DNA from 2 places in the Paenibacillus hamazuiensis genome. Region 1 is predicted to be linked to the other one. Evidence: riboswitches for the same ligand, from Rfam matches in the RefSeq annotation. Region 1 holds a riboswitch; the other holds the start of a gene.
What was found. Region 1 has a riboswitch for cobalamin ahead of cobT (nicotinate-nucleotide--dimethylbenzimidazole phosphoribosyltransferase). Riboswitches for the same ligand answer to the same signal wherever they lie in the genome.
Positions count from the first base shown of each region.

Region 1 (3,420 bases):
CTGCATAAATCCGACCGACGGCGCATGATGCGCCGCCTGCAGAAGCCGGAGCAGCAGCTCCTCCGGCAGCGGATCCGGGCGGAACGAGCGGATGTCCCTCCGCTGCTCGATCGCTTTGTACACCGCCGCTTTCTCGGCGGCGGTAAAGGGATGGGCCGCAGCAGCGCCTCCCGGCGCCGGTGCGATTATTGGCGCGGCGCTTCCGGCCGGATCGGCCTCTTTCGCCTGCGCGCCGGCGATCGGCTGTCCCGCTTCGCCAACGCCAAACGAGGCGTCAGCCGAAGCACCCCCGAACATCCCGGCGGCTGCCGCTCCCATTCCGTGCCCATCAGACTGATCACGCCTTGCTTCCGCAACCGGCCGATCCGCCGCCTGTCCGCCGAACGGATCGCCCTCCATCGCCGCGGCTGCCTTCCGCTCCGCTTCGGCCAACGGCGAACCGCCGTCCGGCCCCGAAGCCATCCCGCGCTCCCCGGACCCGGCGGCAAGTATCTTGCTGCCCCGATACACCTCCCGTACGTGCGGCGCCGGATAGAGCGCGTACTCCTCCGGCTCCGGAGCGGGGCTCGGAAGTCCGAGATCGGCGAACGTCGCCATCTCTTCCGCGAGGCGCACAGCCGCATCGAACAGCGGAAAAGCAAGCGCCGCTCCCGTCCCCTCGCCGAGCCTCATGCCCAGGTGAAGCGCAGGAGCAAGGCCCAGCTCCTCGAGCATAACGCGGTGCGCAGGCTCCGCCGATACATGCGAGGCGAACATGAAATCGCGGCAGCGCGGCTCCAGCCTGTACGCAGCCAAGGCGGCGGCACCGGTAATGACGCCGTCGACGACGACCGCGAGGCGGCGCGACGCCGCACCGAGAATGACGCCGGCCAGCCCGGCGATTTCGAGCCCGCCGACCTTCGCGATGACGTCGATCACGTCGCACGCATCCGGCGCATTCACGCGGATCGCCCGCTCGATCACTTGCGCCTTCGCCTCCAGCGCCGCATCGTCCAGCCCCGTCCCGCGTCCTGTCAGCTCGCGCACCGGCCTCCCGGTGAACACCGCCGCCATCGCCGTGCTCGGGGTCGTGTTGCCGATGCCCATTTCGCCGAGGCCGATCATCGCAGCGCCTCCGTCCGCCAGCGCCTCGGCCGTTTCAATACCGATGCGGATCGCCTCCGCTGCCTCGCGCCGGGACATCGCCGGACCAAGGGCCATATTGGCGGTTCCTCCGCGCACCCGGCGCGATTCGATTCCTTCCGGCGCCTCCTCCAGACGGCTGCCGACATCGACCACCCGCACCTGCGCCCCGGTCAGCCGCGCAAGCACATTGACCGCTGCCGCCCCCCGGGCAAAATTGCCGATCATAAGCCCTGTCACCGAGGCAGGATAGGCGCTGACGCCCTCTTCCGTCACCCCGTGATCGCCGCACATGACAACAATCGCTTTTCGTCCGATTTGCGGCTTGTCGGTCGCCTGAATGCCGGCAAGCGCCACCGCGATGTCCTCCAGCGCACCCAAGCTGCCCGGCGGCTTCGTCAAATCGTTCATACGCATGCGCATGCGGCGCATCGCCACCGAATCCAACCGTCCGATCCGGTCCAGTACCTTCGTCAATGTCTCCAAGACGATCTTCCTTCCTGTTTACTGGGTACAGCATGCAGCAGCCCACACTTTTAAGCCAAACGCCTCTCCGCCTTTCTCGTCGAACCGCACGGAGGAAGCCCCTTTTGCCCATGAAAAAAGGCACCTCCATTGGAGATGCCCAGCGCTCAAGAAATACGTATAAGTTAGCAAAGTCGTGCTCCCGCCGCAAAAACTTGTCTGCTCGACAAGCCGGACAGAGCTGCACTGCCGCCTTACACCTCCCTAATTACGCGTAGGTTCCAATGGTGCTGTCGGAACAGGCAGGTCTCCTGACTTGCGGATCATGGCCATTGCCCCTTGCCTTCCCATTTCGCAGATCGAAACAGTGGCGTTCGGAGCGGCTCCTCGCTTACAGTGGCGCGACCGTACCGGATTTTCACCGGTTTCCCTATTAAGTCGAGTCCGATAAACTCGACACCCATTCCCAAAAAAATATATTCGATTTTGTGCTTAAAATATACCACGAACTTCGGAAAAGCGTCCACCGTATTTTGCTAAAACCTCCCCACCTAGCGATAGAAGCGAGCTTCCTTCGACAGGACACTGCAGCCAGAGTAAGGCGTTCGCACGAAATCGCGGGCGGCTCAGCGCTCACAAAATAAAGGAACTCACGTTCGCTATTTGCCGGAAAATGATATATCTGAAAAAATAGAGGAACTGAGATGCGCTAAATCGGTGGAAAATGGCAATTGTATAGAGCAAACAGGCAAATAACACATCTGAGTTCCGCTAATTTCCAAAAATGATCGAAATCGGCCCACTTAGCGAACCTCAGTTCCTCTATATTCCCGCTTAAGCTGATAACATCTTACACAAGCGGGCTGCCCCCGCCGTTCAGTCACCGCCACGCAAGTCGGTTAACGCAACGCCTCGGGCATGGATCGGCACTCACCTTCAAGTGACTAAATATCCCCGGCGACACTATCTTTACTGCATTTGCGTACTTTAAGAAACAGGCCGGTCCGCGTATGATGGAATTGAAGATATTTCCTGAGGAGGTTTGGTTATGGAATATGCTTATCTCGGAAAATCGGGACTTAAGGTGAGCAGGCTGTGCCTCGGCACGATGAACTTCGGCGTCGATACCGACGAGAAGGAAGCGTACCGGATTATGGACGCCGCGCTCGACGCCGGAGTCAACTTCTTCGATACGGCCAACGTATACGGCGGCCCGGGAGCCCGCGGCAAAACGGAGGAAATCATCGGTCGCTGGTTCGCCCAGGGCGGCGGACGCCGGGAGAAGGTCGTGCTTGCCACCAAGGTGTACGGCGATATGGAAGATCCGAACGACGGCCCCAACGCGCCGCGCGGGTTATCCGCTTACAAAATCCGCCGCCACCTGGAGGCGTCGCTGCGCCGGCTGCAAACCGACCATATCGAGCTGTACCAAATGCACCATGTCGACCGCAACGTCTCGTGGGACGAATTGTGGAACGCTTTTCAAACCCATATAGCACAAGGTAAAATCAGCTACGTCGGGGCCAGCAATTTCGCCGGACGCGACCTGGTCAAAGCGCAATACGAAGCCAAAGCCCGCCATTTCCTCGGCCTCGTATCCGAGCAGCATAAATACAGCCTGCTCTGCCGCCTGCCGGAGCTCGAAGTGCTCCCCGCCGCCGAAGAGCACGGCATCGGCGTCATCGCCTGGAGCCCGCTCGACGGGGGCCTTCTTGGCGGCAACGCCTTGAACCCGGCGCAGGGTTCAAGAAGCGCGCGCAGCGTGGAGCGGGTGGAGCGGCATCGCGGCCAATTGGAGGCGTTCGGCAAGCTTTGCCGGGAGCTCGGCGAGAG
Region 1 is NZ_JALRMO010000001.1:7,847,333-7,850,752, reverse strand. Features, by position in the region: gene bluB (5,6-dimethylbenzimidazole synthase) at 1-186, opposite strand, end outside; partial or broken gene cobT (nicotinate-nucleotide--dimethylbenzimidazole phosphoribosyltransferase) at 586-1,599, opposite strand; cobalamin riboswitch at 1,872-2,066, opposite strand; gene MYS68_RS34635 (aldo/keto reductase) at 2,636-3,420, shown strand, end outside.

Region 2 (3,420 bases), 5.3 Mb from region 1:
CCGGCAGACTAGCCGCATAAAACAAACATGGTACACCTATCAATACGAAATAATATTTGACAGGGATACGGGCGTATATGACCGTCCATATACACATCCAGCTCATAATGGCGAATTGTACGAAAGGATGCGATAGGTAGGAGAGGATAAACAACAAAGCTGCGAATGTACACTTCCACAAGGGAGACACATTTCTTAGCTTATTCTTGTATGAAAGTGTGTCAATTATCTTGATCATTGGGCTTTGGATTTGCCTTTAAACCATCCAATCACATAACCGATAAAGCCGGCTCCAATAGCTGCCTGCAGCGCGAACAACATGCTTTCGGTTTCGGAAGGAAGCTCAAACAGCGATGAAAACCATGGCCGGTAGGAGGGGCTAAGCTCGGCGATCGCTTGCTCCGCGGCATCGTCTGCTCCGCCAAAGTCACCATTGACGAAGAGCAGGGGGAGAACAGCGAGCAGGATCACAGCCAGTAACATCAATATATTTTTGCTTCGATTTGTCATGATTGATTTGCTCCTTTCATTTTACGCTGCAGTACGGACAGCTCCTCCGAGCTGTAGGTTTGCAGCCAGTTCCAAATCAATACGGTCAGAATACCTTCACTTATCGCTAAAGGGATTTGAGTTAGTGCAAATATGCCGCCGAACTTAACAAAAGAGACCAGGATCCCGCCGCTCTCCGCCGGAAACGCTAATGCCATTTGGATGGAAGTGACGACATAGGTGGATAAATCGGCCGATGCGGCAGCCGTAAAAATAGCCAGCTTCTGCTTCCCCGTCGACTTCATCATTCCTTTATAAACGGTATAGCCAATGATCGGTCCAATGACAGCCATCGAGAAAGCGTTGGCCCCCAATGTGGTTAAGCCACCGTGCGCGAGCAGCAAAGCCTGGAATAACAAGACGATGGAGCCAAGCACGCTCATAGGCAGCGCCCCAAACATAACCGCTCCGAGACCGGTCCCGGTCGGATGCGAGCTGCTGCCTGTAACCGACGGGATCTTAAGCGCCGAAAGGACGAATGTAAACGCGCCGGCTAAGCCCAGCATAATTTTCAACTCGGGTGTTTCCTTTGTTATTCTGATCAACGCCCGCAGCCCCAATATAAAGAACGGCAAGAACAAAACCCACCAAAAAATTGCCCAACCCAAGGGAAGAAAACCCTCCATAATATGCATGGCATAAGCGGACTGAGGTTCATTTACGGCAAAGTACAGGGTAAACCCTAGAATTAATAATAAGGTGCTCGCTGTTTTTTGGACTTTCATTTGCATTTCCTCCTGTAACTAAAATGGATCGAACAACAAAAAAACCAACCCAAGATTGGATTGGTTACGGAGTACGCTTCAATAGACGGCTATGAAGAAAAATAGTCGGCACATGGTTTCGTACACCTCTCCTTTCCGCGAAGGCTTGTGGGTGTTTAAATTAGGTAGGTCTCCTGGCTCTCGGTTCTTCGTTTTCTCTCGTCTTCCCCGTATGATTACGAGTGACTTCGCCTGAGAGTAACTCCCCGATTACAGTGGCGGGACCGCTCGGGATTTGCACCCGATTCCCTGTTACCCCTTGTCTTCACAAGGGCACCTAATTTAGCAGTGTATGCAATTCATAAGTTTCAAATAACAACTATTCGATATGAATCGGTTATTTCCTTCTTAGTAGCATAAATTCTTTTAAAGATAACACCGGATTCGATAAACTGGCTTCGAGGCAGACAATAGCGTATACAAACTATTTTAGAAATAAAGTTGAAATATGTTATATTTTTCAAATTATTACGGACACTATACATGTTAATGACATCCCTGAGGCTAAATAAGTGAATGCTCAGTACTGCTTAGGAGATGAGGGACTTATGAAAATTGCGAATATGCTGCGAGGCTTTACCGCGCTTGGCGTCGTCGCGGGCATTTTCACGCTAACCACGGGCTGCGAGTCGATGATCGTCTTCGATCCGAAGGGGCCAATTGGCGCCCAGCAGCGTGATTTGATCAATTTCACGATACTGCTCTGTCTTATTATATTGGTCCCGGTTCTGCTTCTTACGGCCTGGATTGTATGGCGCTTCCGCGACAAGAAGAACAACAATGCGCCCTACCAGCCCATATGGTCTCACAGTACTAAACTGGAGATTATTTGGTGGGGTATCCCGATTCTCGTCATTTTGGTCCTGGCCATTGCGACGGCGCGTTATACGTACGCGCTTGATCCGGCTAAACCGCTCGAATCTGAGAAGAAACCCGTCACGATCCAGGTGACGTCTTTAAACTGGAAATGGCTGTTTCAGTATCCGGAGCAAGGTATCGCAACCGTCAACTACCTGGTCATTCCGGAACGTACACCGATTAAGTTCGAGCTCACCTCGGATGGTCCGATGAACTCGTTTTGGGTGCCGCAGCTTGGCGGGATGATTTACACGATGTCCGGCATGTCGACGACGCTTTATCTTCAAGCGGACGAGCCGGGTAATTATATGGGCACCGGAGCCAATTTTACAGGCCGCGAATTCGCGAAAATGGGTTTTACCGCGAAGGCCGTTACCCAGGCGGATTTCGATAAATGGGTAACGGAAGCCAAGGGGAGCGGAAACGCGCTGACGGACGAAGGCTATCAAAAGCTTGCGCTGCCCGGAATCTCGGACCGCATTACATACGCTTCGATTCCGTCCGGCTTGTTCGAGAAAATTGTCCACGAGTACTCCATGAGCCGCGGAGCGCCTCCGGGGATTACCCGGAAGGCGCAAACTCTCAGCGGCGAGAAGGCGGCGGAGCATACCGAGGGCGGACAGCTTCCACCCGGCAATAATGCGCAGAAGGATGTCCATGACATGGGCAATTCCGGCCAATCCAATCATCACATGGACGGCATGCATATGAATCATGGCAAATGAGAGGATGACTTCCGTGATTGACCAAATAAAAGATTTTGCTTCGTGGTTTTTCGTCACCGGCGACCCGCTGATTTACGGAGCGGACGTCGCCATCGTTCTGACGATGGCAGCCATCGTCATAGTGCTGACATATTTCAAGAAATGGGGCTGGCTTTGGCGCGAGTGGTTGACGACCGTCGATCATAAACGAGTCGGAATTATGTACATTATCGCTTCGCTCCTCATGCTGTTCCGCGGCGGCGTCGACGCGCTGATGATGCGGACGCAGCTCGCTTTTCCCGATATGAAGTTTTTGTCGCCGGAACACTATAACGAGGTGTTCACGACTCACGGTGTCATCATGATCTTGTTCATGGCAATGCCGCTCATGTTCGGCTTATTCAACATCGCGGTACCGCTGCAAATCGGCGCGCGTGACGTCGCTTTTCCGTTCCTGAATTCGCTCAGCTTCTGGCTGTTTTTCTTCGGTGCGATGCTGTTCAATATGTCGTTCGTTATCGGTGGATCGGCGAATGCCGGCTGGC
Region 2 is NZ_JALRMO010000001.1:2,545,210-2,548,629, reverse strand. Features, by position in the region: gene cbiQ (cobalt ECF transporter T component CbiQ) at 1-238, opposite strand, end outside; gene MYS68_RS11285 (energy-coupling factor ABC transporter substrate-binding protein) at 235-510, opposite strand; gene MYS68_RS11280 (energy-coupling factor ABC transporter permease) at 507-1,274, opposite strand; cobalamin riboswitch at 1,421-1,609, opposite strand; gene cyoA (ubiquinol oxidase subunit II) at 1,862-2,896, shown strand; gene MYS68_RS11270 (cbb3-type cytochrome c oxidase subunit I) at 2,910-3,420, shown strand, end outside.
Region 2: it holds a riboswitch for cobalamin, as region 1 does, so the genes downstream of both, MYS68_RS11280 (energy-coupling factor ABC transporter permease) here and cobT (nicotinate-nucleotide--dimethylbenzimidazole phosphoribosyltransferase) in region 1, are expected to answer to the same signal.